Regions from separate parts of the Pseudalkalibacillus nanhaiensis genome, predicted to be linked through region 1. Evidence: riboswitches for the same ligand, from Rfam matches in the RefSeq annotation. Region 1 holds a riboswitch; the other holds the start of a gene.

Region 1 (7,625 bases):
CGTTACAATTTCATCATCTTCATCGATCATATCTGCCAAGAGGGCTTCAACTGCTTCTTTCTGGGTTTTCTTCGCGGTAACGATTTTGCCGTCAAAAATACCCATGAAATCATCTTTCTTAATTTCCACCCCATCAATAGAAGTGTCGCGTACTGCAAATGTAACTTGCCCTGACTTCACTTCTCCAGCAGCTTCAGACATGTTTTCCTGGTTGTCTTCCAATGAAGCGCTTGGGTTGAACGCCAGTAAGGCTGAAATACCTTGTGGTACGGTTTTCGTCTTAACGACAGCTACATCTTCATCAACAACGGATGAAGCTTGTTCTGCAGCCATAACAATGTTGCCGTTGTTCGGAAGAATGATCACTTTTTCAGCATGAGCTTCTTCAATTGCTTTCACGATGTCTTCCGTACTCGGATTCATCGTTTGTCCACCTGCAATCACGACTGTAGCACCCAGACTTTTGAATAATTCTTCAATACCTGAGCCCATTGAAACGGTAATGATACCGAAAGGCTTTTTCTTTTCAGGTGCTTTAACTTTCTCTTCAGGTTCATGCTTTTCACTCTCTAGAATCGCGGTGTGCTGTTCACGCATATTTTCAATCTTGATGTTGATCAGATCTCCATAAGATTGTGCTAGAGACAGCATATCGCCCGGCTTTTCCGTATGTATATGAACCTTGACAAGTTCTTCATCCGAAACGACGAGCAAAGAGTCTCCGTGCTCATTCAGCTCATTACGGAAGTCATCTTCAGAGAACGGGTTTTGATCCGTTTTGTCTTTTTTGAATTTCACCATGAATTCAGTACAGTATCCATAATGGATGTCTTCTGTTTTCATGTGCATTTGAGCTTTATGATGTTCTGCATTGACCAAATCATCCATTGATGGTCCAGAAATGCTGACCTCAGGTAAGTCCTTTCCTTCAAGAACAGCCAAGAAACCTTCATAAATCGTGACGAGTCCTTGTCCACCAGAATCGACTACGCCTACTTCCTTTAATACAGGTAATAAATCCGGCGTACGATCAAGTGATTCTTTTGCCTCTTTCAACGTTTGCTCCATCAATGAAACAAGGTCATCCGTCTTTTTGGCTGCCTTGGATGCTTTTTTGGCTGAATCCTTGGCAACGGTCAAGATCGTTCCTTCCACCGGTTTCATAACAGCTTTGTATGCCGTTTCCACACCAGCCTCCAATGCTTCTGCAAAGAGCTTGGTATCGACTTCATTCTTTCCAGTGAGCGCCTTAGAAAACCCTCTGAATAGCTGAGAAAGAATAACACCTGAGTTTCCTCTAGCCCCCATCAAGAGACCTTTAGAAAATGATGATGCAACTACACTTGCATCATCTGAATCCAGTCCTTTCACTTCTTTGACACCAGAAGTGATCGTCAAATTCATATTCGTACCGGTATCTCCATCTGGTACCGGAAACACATTAAGGGCATCAACCATTTTCACATTTTTGTTCAGGTTATCCGCCCCATAGATAAACATTTGGGAAAGCTTTTTCCCGCCTAACTTCTTCACTGTCACGAATTCTTCCTCCTCGTTACGGGTTCGTCACCCTCACGCCTTGAACAAAAATATTGACGGAATCAACTGATAATCCGAGCATTTGATCAAGCGTATACTTCACTTTTGTTTGAACATTGTGAGCTACTTCAGAAATCTTCGTTCCATAGCTGACGATGATATACATGTCTATGTGCACTTCATCTTCTTCTTGACGTACGACAATTCCACGACTGAAGTTGTCTCGCCCCAGAAGCTCTGTAATGCCATCTTTGATTTGCTTTTGAGATGCCATTCCGATGATACCATAACAGTCGATTGCTGCTCCACCTGCGATGGTAGCGATGACATCATTTGAGATATCGATTTCTCCATACTTGGTTTTCATTTCTATAGACATGTAGAATCCTCCCTTGGATTTAATGACCTATGACTAGTGTCATTTTACTATAATATCTAACATTTTAAAAGAAAATATCATGAAATGCATATTTATTGTCAAGTAAATAAACTTGATAAACCATGTTGCAATCTCACTTCTCTCATGCTAATATAGGATAGTATTTCATATGGAAATTAACATGCATTATTTCTCTTATTTGCAATAAAGGAGGTTCATTTACCATGGCTAGAAAATGTGTTGTTACTGGTAAGAAGACAAGCTTCGGAAACAAGCGTTCTCACGCGTTGAACACTACAAAACGTAAATGGGGAGCAAACGTACAAAAAGTCCGTATCCTTGTTGACGGTAAACCGAAACGAGTTTATGTATCTGCTCGTGCCTTGAAATCAGGTAAAGTAGAGCGCGTATAATTTTGTAATGTAAAAAATGAACCCAATTCCGGGTTCATTTTTCGTTTTAGGGACAGGAAGCACCGCTTCCTGTCCCTTATTTATTATTTTTGGGAATAATGAGGACGCATGAACTCTTCTTGCGTCCCCCATTTTCCGTTTTTCGCAATTTTGAGGACGCTTGGACCTTCCATGCGTCTTCATTCTTTCATCTCCCAAGATATCAGTAAACTTAACCACCTGGGCTCCTTTATCGATTTAGACAAAACAAAAAAGCACCCGTTTGGTGCTTTTCTGTTACCCTTTCTTAAAGGACCCCAAGATCGCTCTAACGAATCCTCCTAAAAACTTCGGCAGCTTGATGGTATAAAATTTCATGATTCCGCCTCCTCCAACGTTAGTTTCCGCCTGTAAACTTCTCGGAAAAATAACATTCTATTTAAGTATATTCGTCTACTCAAAAATAGTACCCGGAGTTTTGTGAAATTCCCTCAGTCGTTGCTTCTTACCACCATAATTATGCCGCCGCTGAACGAATAAGTACCTTTTTTTGTTACAAGCTCATTTGAGATACACAATGTGGACCCCCATTTCATATCCGCTTCTTCGAGGGAATATTTGAATCCAGAAAGTGTAATACCCGTGACGTGTTCAGAAAATGGGAGGAATGAAACATAAGGAAAATGATCATCCCTCCAGATGGAATAGGATCCTGGCATTTTTAGAAAGATCCGGTTGTTCCGATCGATCACTTCCATATGGACTCCGTTGTCAAAACCTTTCGTCAACAGTTGAATATTCACGATTCCGTGGTCAAGCCTTCCTCCTGTAGCACCGTAGAGGTATACGGATCTGGGTTTCTGCTCAAGGGCCCAATCAATAGCGAGTTCAAGATCGGTTTTATCCTTTTCTTTTTCAAACGTATGCAAATGAATTCCTGCGTGCTCGATCCTTTCAAGCTCCTTCTCCGAAATGGAATCAAAATCTCCGAAACCAGCATCAGGCGTAATACCACGATCAAGAAGATAGATCACCCCTGCATCGACTCCAACGAACCTTACGCTTCCATCATCTAAGAAGTGATCCGGCACTAACGTTTCCGGACCACCTGATACAATCAGCACTTTCATCTCAACGTTCACCATGGATGAGCTTCGGAGCTGCCTGCGTCAATAGTATGAGTAAAACAACAGTCAAGATGAATGTAGGTCCAATGTAAGAAATGTTATACACAAATGAATAAGTGAATATGTCAGAACCTTCTGGTGCAGCATCCTTGAAAAACGCCACTCCAGAGATGACATGACTCGTCAGTCGCAGAAGGCTTCCAATGAACGTACCGATCAGAATGAAAGCAATTCTCTTTGTGAAGGAATCATTCCAATGTGGGCGTGTCAAACCTGCTAAGCCGACGACCATGAACGCGATAGGATAATCAAGCAGAACTTGTAGGAAATAGTAGATATAAGGATTGATCAATAATTGCAGCAAACCAATCATCAAACCTGTCAGTACCCCTGCGAACAAACCTCTTCGATATGCCATGATAAAGATCGGGACCATCTCCAAGGATACAGATCCTCCAAAGGCCCAAGGACCGCTGAATTTGATAAAGCCTAAAATTATACCGAGTGCAGACATGATTGCAACCTCTGCAATCATCAAGTTACGGTTTCTCATGTAAATCCTCCCCTTCATTGCGCGAATACGCTGTACAATAACTTTTTCTCTGGATTTTTTAACCTTATTCGTTAAAAGATATGAGTCTTCACACACAAAAAAGCAACTGCACCGAGGTACAGTTGCTTTCTATCTATGATTCCATCCAAAGACAATGCAAGTCAACTTCCCTCCGCAGGTATCATCCTGTTCAGGTCATCAGGGTCTGAAGCACTTACTTCACTCTCAATCTCTGATTTTGGAGATTCCCCTAGTTGTATCATTCTTATTCATTTGTTGTCCTTCATTATACACCACGGATGGCTTCGATTGCATCCTTCCTGTTCTTCTGTTTGTAAATTGCAGAACCGGCGACAAGAACATTAGCACCATATTCTCTGCACAGCTTTGCCGTTTCAGGATTTACACCGCCATCAACCTCAATATCCATGTCTAAGCCTTTTTCATTACATAGGTCAGCGACGTGCTTTATTTTAGGAAGCACGTTTGAAATAAAGGATTGACCACCGAAACCAGGGTTGACCGTCATAAGTAAAACAAGGTCCAGATCCTCGATGACATGTTCGATCATGTTAACCGGGGTATGTGGATTTAATACAACTCCTGCTTTTACGCCATGCTCTTTGATTAAATGGATCGTCCGATGTAAATGGGGACATGCCTCTGCATGGACGGAAATGATATCAGCCCCTGCTTTCGCAAATTGAGGAATATAGCGGTCCGGATTTTCAATCATCAAATGGACATCTAATGGCAGCTCAGTAACGGGTCTGATGGCTTCTACGATAAGCGGACCGATTGTAATGTTTGGCACAAAATGGCCGTCCATGACATCGACATGGATATAATCAGCGCCGCCCTGTTCTACATCTTTAATTTCCTCACCTAAGCGGGAAAAGTCCGCAGATAGGATGGAAGGTGCTATCTTCGTCATGTCTAATACCTCCGTTGTTTTTTATCTTTCAGTTCTTGAAGGAATTGCTCATAATGATCGTATCTGAATTGTGCAATCTCGCCCGCATCAAGCGCAGCTTTCACGGCACACTTCGGCTCAGAGGTATGCGTGCATCCTCTGAATTTACATTCTGGACGTCGATCACGCATCTCAGGAAAGAAGATGGAAAGATCCTCAGGCTCCATGTCTCCGAATTCAAGTGAACTGAATCCCGGTGTATCCGCGACAAGTCCCTTACCGAATGGAATCAATTCGACGTGCCGTGTCGTATGCTTACCACGACCTAGATGGGATGAAATCTCGTTTGTTTCAAGATTTAGATTCGGGTTCAACGTATTCAATAATGTGGATTTCCCTACGCCAGACTGTCCTGCGATGACCGTCACCTTATCTTCGAATACATCACGGACCTCTTCAAGACCCATTTCATCAATGGATGATGTCATGATGACCTGATAACCGATTTTACGATAAACCGCCAATTCCTGTTGGATTTTTTCGTCATCCTCAAGCAAATCGAATTTACTCACACAAATGACAGGAAGGATCTCGTTGGCTTCGATATGCACTAAGAACCGATCCAAAAGAAGCGTATTGAAGGCAGGTTTACGAGCCGAAAAGATGATTAGGGCTTGGTCTACATTGGCAATAGGTGGTCTGATCAATTCGTTCTTCCGCTCGAAAAGTTCCAAGACGTAACCATCCGTCGGGTTCGTCGATTCAAACTCCACTTCATCTCCAACCAGGGGGGTCAATTTCCGCTTTCGGAAATTCCCCCTCCCTCGGCATTGATAAACTTCCCCTTCACTTTTCACATAATAATAACCGCTCAACGCTTTAATAATCGTTCCTTTTGGCATGCAGTCCATCTACTCTCCATTCATGAATTTTTTCGCTTCTTCATAGGTAAAGGTTTCACTGATGTATTCTGTGTCATCTACAAGAACTTGATACTTTCCTTCGCCGTTATAAGCAATCGTCAATGGAATTTCAAACATCGTCGTTTCGGTAATCGTCTCATCTCTTATTGTTTTCTCTCCATTAACATCCGTAGTGATGATCCGGACCCTTCGTTCCTGTTTCTTGTTCTGATCTTTAGTATCTTTATCTTCTTTTTTATCATCTTTTTTCTGTTCTTCTGGAATTTCCACCTCGACAAGATCTTTCATCGTAATCGGATCAGGTACACCCTTGGACACGGTTACGGTTATTTCATCACCTGAGCGCACAGACTCACCTGCTTTTGGATCTGTCCGGATGATGCTGCCTTCCTCTATGTCTTCGGAGTATTCCCGTTCGCTTGCCTCTTTAATGGTCAATCCATTCTCTTTCGCATAATCCTTCGCTTCATCAAGGGTCTTTCCTGTAAGATCAGCAAGATCAAAAGGTGGCGGCCCACTGCTTACATACAAAATCAAGACTTCTTGACCTGGTATGACCATCTCTCCAGCTTCTGGGAACTGGTCGATGATGACTCCTTCTTCGACTTCTTCATCAATTCTTTTAGTCGTCTCTACGCTTTTGTACAGATCATTGACGTTGGTCCTTCTCACGTCGTCTTCTTCCTGCCCGACATAATCTTCAACTTCGAATTTCTCCGGACCCGTGCTGACGATCAATTTCACCTTGGAATTTTCTTTTACAGCTATACCCGCCGCAGGTGATTGCCGTATGACATTACCTTCCTTCACATCAGCACTAGGCTGTTCTTCTTTTTCCGGTTCAAGACCAGCCTCCTTGATCTTTTCATACGCTTCTATGTAAGGCATATTGATGACATCTGGAACCGGGACATCCTCAGTCTGTAAAATTTCAGGCCATATGGTGAGTGCTGCAACCCCTGCGATGCCAGTCAAAAGAAAAATCGCCAACAGGATGACAAGCCAATTCTTTTTCTTCTTTTTCTTTTCTTTAGGCGGGTCTTCTTTCTCCTCATTTTTCAAAGGAGGGGCAGCTTTCACCTGTTCATGTGAACTGCCGATCGGTGTAAGGACTTTTGTCGCCTCTTCGTCATCCTCGATTTCAAACTTTGGTTCATTCGCCCGATCAAATACCGTTTCTAATTGTTCTTGGAATTCTTGTACACTATCAAATCGTTTAGCCGGATCCTTCGCCAATGCTTTCAAAATGACATTCTCTAAGCTTTGTGGAATATCCGAATTGAATAGTTTGGGATCTGGAAACTGCTCTTGCAGATGCTTTAACGCGACTGAAACCGCGGATTCTCCTGAAAACGGCAGTCTGCCAGTCACCATCTCATAGAGAACGACGCCCATTGAATAGATATCCGACTTGTTGTTGGCGATTCCACCCCTAGCTTGTTCAGGAGAAAAATAATGGACGCTGCCGAGAACCGAGTTCGTATGGGTAATCGTAGCTGACGTGGCTGCAAGTGCAATTCCGAAATCCGTTACTTTGGCATTCCCTTTCCTATCTATTAAAATATTATGTGGCTTAATGTCTCTATGAACAATATGGTGTTCGTGTGCGTGAGCAATGGCCGAGGAAATCTGTTTCATGATTTCGATTGATTCAGTCGGTGAAAGCGGACCTTTCTCCCGGATGATCTGCTTCAGCGTTTTTCCTTCGACGTATTCCATCACAATGAAATAGAGTTGATCTTCCTCCCCAACATCGACGATATTGACGATGTTCGGGTGGTTCAGACTGGTTGCAGACT
Region 2 (7,625 bases), 1.1 Mb from region 1:
TCTCCTGAAAATCAAACGACAGATTCATCTATAAACACTCCAAAACCGGCTCACGGTTTTCCTGCTCAACGAGGTGATCCCCCACCAATGAGCCATCTTCAATTTTCCACACCCTTGTTGCAAAATGCTCCACAATCTTCTGGTCATGCGTCACCATCAGAATCGTCGTTCCTTCCTGTTGATACGCCTGCAGCATTTCAAGAAGGGCGAACGTATTCCTCGAGTCCTGACCGAATGTGGGCTCATCGAGCAACAGGATCCGATGGTCATTCACAAGCGATGTAGCAACACTTAAGCGACGTTTCTGTCCCATCGAAAGCTGGTAAGGATGGTGGTTCCTGAACGCTTTCAGGTGGAAGCGCGATAACAGCTCCTCCACTTTCTCGTTCACTTCTTCTTCCGAGTGCTGCGCCAACTTCAACCCAAAGGCGATTTCATCATAGACGGAATTGGTCACGAACTGGAACTCGGGATTTTGAAAAACGAAGGTGAGCTCCTGAGGCATTCTTTTTACCGCTTTACCTTGAAGCACATACGTCCCTCTTGTCTTGATGAACTGCATCAGGGCATGTAAGAGTGTCGACTTTCCTGCTCCATTTTCGCCGGTGATGGCAATCCACTCGCCACGATGGACGGTCGCCTCCTCGACCTCGATTTTCATCTCTTTTTTCCGATATCCGCGAAATCCCTCGAGCTGGAGGATCTCTTCACCAATCGACGTAGGGAGCTTTTCATTCGCTTTTGCTTCGATATAGTCATCCCAAACACCCGGATACCAGATGCCCTGCTCTCTCATGACTTTTTTATAGTCAGCGAAAATCTTTTCCTTATCCCCATCAGCCAGGACCACCCCTTTCTCATCAAAAAGGATGATCCGGTCGATGATGTCGAGAACATGCTCCAGCTTATGCTCTACAATGATGAGCGTTTTGTCGTCACTGATCTCTTTGACCGTGTCCCAAACCTGTTCCGTCCCTTGATCGTCGAGAAGTGCCGTCGGTTCATCGAGAAAAAGGACTTCTGGCTCGAGGGCCAAAACGGAAGCGATCGCAAGCCGCTGCTTCATCCCGCCGGATAACGTGTTGAGGCTTGTATGGATGTCTTGAAGCTCAAGCCCGACAAGCTGAAGGAGCCGATGAATTTCGCCTCTCATTTCATGCCGCGGAATCCTCCTGTTTTCAAGGACGAATGCAAGCTCCTCATCGACATAAGGCATACAGAACTGCGTATCAGGATCCTGGAACACATAGCCCCAGGAATCGGGCCGCTCGATCACTTCTGCTTTAATCGGAACTTCGATTGAATCCGGAATGATTCCAGAAAGGACTTGGAGAAGCGTCGATTTCCCACAGCCCGAGGGACCAAGGAGCAGGACCTTTTCCCCTTTTTCAATCTGGATGGAAAGGTCCTTGAACAATAACTCAGCATTACCCGGAAACTTTAAACGTAGCTTATCAAGTTGAAGCATCCTTCATCACCTCATTTATTGGTTCAATGCCTCATAATCCTCTTCAGCTGCAGGTCTTAGCTGGTTTGTCACCCCGGTCTTTTCAAGCGCTTTTACCAAGAGGTAAGCAGCGACTCCAGCAATCAGGATCGATCCGATGATCCTGAATCCGAGAAATAGCGACAGGTTCCAAAGTGCAAGATCATCGATGTAGCCTTTGTAGAAATCCATGATGATCGAGCCGATTGCTGACCCGACCGCGGCAAGACTGACAACAGTAACGTCAAACCGCTTATAACGGAACGCCATGAACACGAGCTCAGCAAAAAGCCCTTGAATGACACCGAAGAGGAGAACCTCCAGCCCCCATTCCGAACCGACGAGGAATTCACCTGAGGCAGCTGCTACTTCTGCAAGAAAGGCGACACCAGGCTTTCGGATAATTAAGAATGCAACGGTTGCTGCCATGAACCACATGCCGTAGATAAGCTGGTCGAGGTGCAGTCCGAACGGTTTGACGAAATAGTAGAGCGGTCCCCAGAGCTTGTAGATGATACCGAAACCGATGGCAATGACGATTGTTACTAGAATATCAGTCAGCTTTAATCCTTTGTTCATGTTCATTCTCCTTTTCCTAGTGGAACTCGTTTTTTGATATCAATCGGCCATTGTTCGAGCGTATAAGCCATCTCCCAAAAATCATATTCATACTGGCTGCTGATGAGGAAATGCTCCTTCATCCGGTCCCGGTCTTCAGCAGTGACCGTTTCAGCGAGCTCATCGAGTCGGTCGATCTGTTCTTTGACGAGCGTTTCAAACCAATCACCGCCATACGCTTCAATCCATTCTTGATAGATTGGCTCATCCGGTTGAGAGCCCTTCAGCTGCTGACCAATTTCATAGTACAACCAATAACATGGTAAAATCGCTGCGATGATGTCACCGAGATGTCCGTTATAAGCTGCGCGATACATGTGGGACGTGTACGCGTATGCGGTTGGTGCAGGTTTGAAATTTCGGCGCTCCTCTTCTGTGATGCCGAGTTGTTTTGAAAAGTTCTCATGAAGGGAGAGCTCTGCTTCGTACGTCCCTTGCGCATGGGCTGCCATGCTTGCGGTCGTCGCCATGTCGTGGGATTTCGCTGCACCCAGCGCCTGCACTTTTGCAAAATGAGACAGGTAGTATGCGTCTTGCAGAACGTAATAGCGGAAATTCTCAAGCGGTAATGAGCCGTCTGCAATGCCTGTTACGAATGGATGATTGAAGCTTGCCTCCCAGATCGGGTCCGCCGCTTCCCTTACGTGCTTAGAAAAAGTCATCGTGTCAATCCTCTCCTTTTCCAGACGACCCACTATTACCGGAGCAAAATCGCTCCCAGTAAATAAAAAAACCACTTTCCATTGAGGAAAGTGGTCGTATGCATCGGCACATAGTCGGTTTATGTAACTTCCAACCACCACTTCCCTACGCTGGTATCAACCAGATCAGGTTCCAAGGGTCTTAAAGCTACACTTTAATCTCAGCCTTTGAGAAGGCACCCCTAGTGGATCGTCTATTGAATTTTTTTATGATTTCGATGTTATCGTAACACGTTTATTCTGAATGTCAAACAGAAAGTGGAGCAGGACCAATTTTTCGCGGAAAAAATTCATGTAATCCTAGAAAAGCCGCTCATAATTTTGGAAACCTCGTAGCCATTTCCGGAAAGTTGCCCTCTTTTCTTGGAATTCGGGTCTTAATTACTACGGAAATAACGAAGAGAAAATGTTAAAACATTTTCTACCGATTTTGTACTTGAAAGAGAATTCGCGCGAGCTTGTGGAATTTTTGCAACAGCTGGTGGAAATTTTGCTCCGACTTGGGGAATTTCCGCTCCTACTTGGGGAATTCAATCCTTTTTTACTAAAAAAAAGACCCGCCTCTCGAGCAGATCTTATCATTTCACTAATGAATTTTTGAATGCGTAAATGACGGCCTGGGTCCGGTCCTGGACCTCGAGCTTTTCGAGAATGTTACTCACGTGGGTTTTTACGGTTTTCAAAGCGATGACGAGCTCGTCAGCAATTTCTTGATTCGTCTTTCCTTCCGTCATGAGCATGAGGATTTCGCGCTCACGGTTCGTCAGCTCCTCATGTGGAGGCCGCGCATTGCCGCGTCGCATCTTCGTCATCATTTTTCCCGTGACCTCGGGCTCCAGCACCATTTCTCCATTAAAAGTAGCGCGCACAGCATCGGCGATTTCGCTCGCCTTCGACGTTTTCAACATATAGCTTGTCGCACCGCTCTCAAGGGCTGGGTACACCTTCTCATCATCAAGGAAACTCGTCACGATGATGATCTTCGCTTCCGGCCATGCTTCAATAATGCGTTTCGTCGCCTCGATCCCGTCCATCTCTTTCATTACGAGATCCATCAGAATGACATCCGGCCGCAGCTCCAATACGAGGTCGACCGCATCTGCCCCGTCGCTAGCTTCACCCACTACTTCAATATCCGGCTGATTGGACAAATAGGAAGACACCCCAATCCGCACCATTTCATGATCATCCGCAAACACAACTCTAATCATCATTCTCCTCCTCCCGAATGACAGGTATCCGCACCTCAAGACGTGTGCCTTTGCCCGGTACACTGACGATTTTTAACGTTCCGCCAAGCTCCAAAGCCCGCTCGTGCATGTTTTGCAGTCCGTATGAACCCGTTTTACTTTTTTCAACATCAAAACCGACGCCATCATCCACCACTCGTAAAAGCACCGTACCTTCACGCTCGAGGCAAAGCACCTCCAAGGACGTTGCTTTCGCATGACGAAGCGTGTTCGAGACCGATTCCTGTAAAATCCGGAAAAGATGGTCTTCCACGCCTTTTTGCAATGGAATCGATTCGACCTTCCATTTGATCTCGAGCGGAACCTTTTGCACCAGTTCCCCCAACAGCTCCTGAATGCCCTCTTCCAGTGTTTTCCCTTTCAAGGCGACTGGTCGCAAATGTAAAAGCAGGGCACGCATCTCGAGCTGGGATTGATGGATCATTTCCTCCACAAGCTGGAGCTGTCTTCGTTCCCCTTCACTTTTCTCGGTTTCCGATTCATTGACAGCCGACATGAGCATCGATGCGGCGAACAGCTGTTGGCTTACCGAATCATGTAGCTCACGCGCAAGACGGTTCCGCTCTTCACTTACGACTTTCTGGATCCTCTTTTCCTGATCTTCTGCTCGTTCATTCGCGAGCTTCTGTGACAATTTCGTCTGTTCTGTGAGATGCTGTTGAGCTTTTTCAAGGTGTGTCCAAATCGTTTGGATTTCCTGCGTGGTTGCAGCTTGTTGCTCCTCAAACGGTCGACCTTGTCCCATTTGGCTGAGCGCATCCATCACGCCTTCCAGCTGTTTCCGCCAAAACAACCCTGAAATGAAGCCGAATGCAACACCGATCAAAATGCTGACTGCAGGGGCAAAAAGAATGAACGGCAAGTCGAGGATTTTCCGCTTCCACAGTAAAGACCAGCTATCTAGCGGATAGGCGAGTAAAAACAGGCTCAACATGCTGATGAATACCGTTATCGAAAGGGCAATTCCGAGTACGATTTGACGGTTTACAGTATTCATGTCCGCTTCACCTCAAGATCTCCGACAATCATCGAGGTGATGATTTTCACCTTTTGCTGGGCTTGGTCATAGCCTTCCGATTGGAACGAAACGGTCTGATTCATCATTTTCGGTTCATGATGCTCGAAGATTTTACCCGTACCTGCCAAAACCGAATGGCTGACACTGACCTCCATTTCATACGGGACAAGAATTTTGACGTTTCCGATGAAGCTTCGGATGACGATTACGGATTCGCCTTTCGGTAACACCGTATTACCGAGGTCGATGACAGTATCCCCAATTCCCCCCTGGATGTTCACGTCGTTCCATTCATACGTATGGTCTGGTGTCGTCTGCCTTCCGAACAAGGTATTTTTCAAGAATGGTTGACGCTTGAGCGTCGGTCCATCGTTCGCAACCGTTTGGCTTTCGTAAAAATCCGGCTCAATATAGTTCGGCACCTGCTTCGACTGGGCAAACCGGATGACCGCATAAATCAACACAGCAAAAAGTAGGAACTTGAATGCCATTGTGTTCAGGATCGTTACGATGAACCCGATCGTCCCGAACCAGAACAACAGCTTGCCGATCGTTTTCGTATATTTTTTCCGGCCGATATAGATGGCAGCGGCCTCTATGGCTAAAAGGAAGATGGGACCTGGTCCATGAAATGAAATTTCAAGCAACAGCAAAATAACCCCGATGATGATCAACCAGCTGACGTGGTCTGTTTTTGAACGATTCATATGACAAGTCCCCCTCCCCTTACAACTCTAATTCTATTTTTTCAGATGGTGAAAAGGCGCAGCTGGACCACGCCTTTTTTACTAGGATACCATTATTCGCTTAGACCGTCGTAGACTTTTCCTGATTTTCCATTTCTTTTTCAAGCTGGGCAATCCGAGCATCAATTGTTTGGCGGTGGTATCCGGTATTGACCTGATGCTCGAGACGGTCGAGGTACTTCTCCATTTCATCAAAACGGTTGAATGTCTTATCCGAGAAGGTGTTCGACGTCATCACCTTATCCATGCGGTGATGCGCGCGAGTCATGTTCTCACGACCCATCAGCTCCATCCGCTTGATATACATGTCCTTCAGCTTGTGCTTCATGGCCTCATATTTCTGCTCCAATTCCTCAAGCTGTTTCGTCGCCTGCTCTTTGGATGCTTTCAGTCGAGAGGCACGAGCCTGATATTGCTCGTATTCCTGAAGAGCGAATTGATGAAGCTCCTCTTCTCCAGCTTTCGATGCCACTTCTGCTTGATATTTGCGCTTCTCAGTGAGTTTCGCTGCCTTATCATACTCACGGGTGAACTCTTCACTCAACAAGTATTGACGTTCAACAAGCTTCCTTACCTTTTCAACCTCCTTCTCACATTCCCGAAGGTACTGATTCAGCAGACTAATCGGGTTTTTCCGTTCTTTCTCATCCAGGATTTCATGGAAATCCGCTTCAATCGTATCTTTGATTCGTCTGAAAAGCTTTGCCATCGTTCATTCTCTCCTTTTGAAAAATTAGTTTCGGTTCAGTTCAGCCCATTCACGCTCAAAGTTCGTGAACGGATCATCGTCTTTCGGTTCCTCGACTGAGTCGTCCTTTTTCCATTCCTTGTACACGATATATAAAATGTACAGGGCAGCTATACCGAGGATGGCTGGAACGTTTGAAGCTGCAATGCTGAGTGCAATGAATCCGACTACCGCCCAGAGCACTTTCTTAGATGTCTGATCCGTCTTGGTGAACTGCTTGACTGAGTAGTAGAGGATGACCAGACTGATCGCAAGTCCAATCATTGGTCCGAGATTCGCAATCGCGATGATCGCTGCGATTGCTCCCAGGATGAAGAGTCCAATCTTTTTCATCGTTTCTTTCCCTCCTTCTGTTTCATGTTTCTATCGTACCTGTAATCCCGTTTCCCTATAAGGAGCCTCAGCTTTAACTTTCACTCAGACCTGAGACGTAGTAACAAATGCGCACGGTGCCTGACACCATTTTCGAATCCTTGTCCAGCAAGGGTTTTGAAATGGTGTCAGGCACTTCTCAATAAAAAAACACCCGCCACAATTTGTGGCGGGTGGGTATATATTAGGGGGATCATATGGGTTGATTTTAATTGTAAGGTTTTACTTTATTTAAACGACTTCACGCCTAAATAATGGTCTTGCCAATAATCAATGGTCAGGTCGCTCACTTCTACACCGTCAGATCCGGCATGGATCATCTTATTGTCGCCGATGTAGATTCCGCTGTGAGAAGCCCCTTCCGTGTCATACGTGCCTTCGAAGAAGACGACATCTCCGACTTCAGGAGAATCGACTTGTTCCCCATCGTATTTCCACATGTCGCTCTCTTTTCGGTGTAAATCAACACCGACTTCACCAAACACATACTGGATGAAACCGCTGCTATCAAAGCCGTCTGGTGTTGTGCCTCCCCAAACATAAGGTGTTCCGATCAAACTTTCTGCAATCTCCACGACATTGGATTCCGATCCTTCTTCATCCGAGCTAGGTTGGAGCTCCACGGAATTCGTTGTTTCGGACAGTGCTTCAAGCGTTTTAGGCCCTGCAATGCCGTCAGTCGTCAG

What was found. A riboswitch is a leader RNA that binds a small molecule or an ion and turns the genes downstream of it on or off. The one in region 1 is predicted to bind thiamine pyrophosphate.
Region 2: linked by a shared signal. The riboswitch ahead of tenA (thiaminase II) and the one ahead of thiT (energy-coupled thiamine transporter ThiT) in region 1 are both predicted to bind thiamine pyrophosphate.

Annotation. Positions count from the first base shown of each region.
Region 1 covers NZ_CP143541.1:1,553,685-1,561,309, reverse strand. Annotated here, with positions in the region: gene V1497_RS08065 (DAK2 domain-containing protein) at 1-1,539, opposite strand, end outside; gene V1497_RS08060 (Asp23/Gls24 family envelope stress response protein) at 1,556-1,918, opposite strand; gene rpmB (50S ribosomal protein L28) at 2,143-2,331, shown strand; gene spoVM (stage V sporulation protein SpoVM) at 2,608-2,688, opposite strand; gene V1497_RS08045 (thiamine diphosphokinase) at 2,802-3,440, opposite strand; gene thiT (energy-coupled thiamine transporter ThiT) at 3,442-3,990, opposite strand; TPP riboswitch at 4,141-4,252, opposite strand; gene rpe (ribulose-phosphate 3-epimerase) at 4,277-4,924, opposite strand; gene rsgA (ribosome small subunit-dependent GTPase A) at 4,927-5,805, opposite strand; gene pknB (Stk1 family PASTA domain-containing Ser/Thr kinase) at 5,815-7,625, opposite strand, start outside.
Region 2 covers NZ_CP143541.1:458,141-465,765, reverse strand. Annotated here, with positions in the region: gene V1497_RS02475 (energy-coupling factor transporter transmembrane component T) at 1-28, opposite strand, end outside; gene V1497_RS02470 (ABC transporter ATP-binding protein) at 29-1,468, opposite strand; gene V1497_RS02465 (ECF transporter S component) at 1,484-2,065, opposite strand; gene tenA (thiaminase II) at 2,068-2,766, opposite strand; TPP riboswitch at 2,892-2,999, opposite strand; gene V1497_RS02455 (response regulator transcription factor) at 3,384-4,016, opposite strand; gene V1497_RS02450 (sensor histidine kinase) at 4,009-5,052, opposite strand; gene liaF (cell wall-active antibiotics response protein LiaF) at 5,049-5,780, opposite strand; gene V1497_RS02440 (PspA/IM30 family protein) at 5,881-6,528, opposite strand; gene V1497_RS02435 (flagellar basal body rod protein) at 6,553-6,900, opposite strand; gene V1497_RS02430 (C40 family peptidase) at 7,167-7,625, opposite strand, start outside.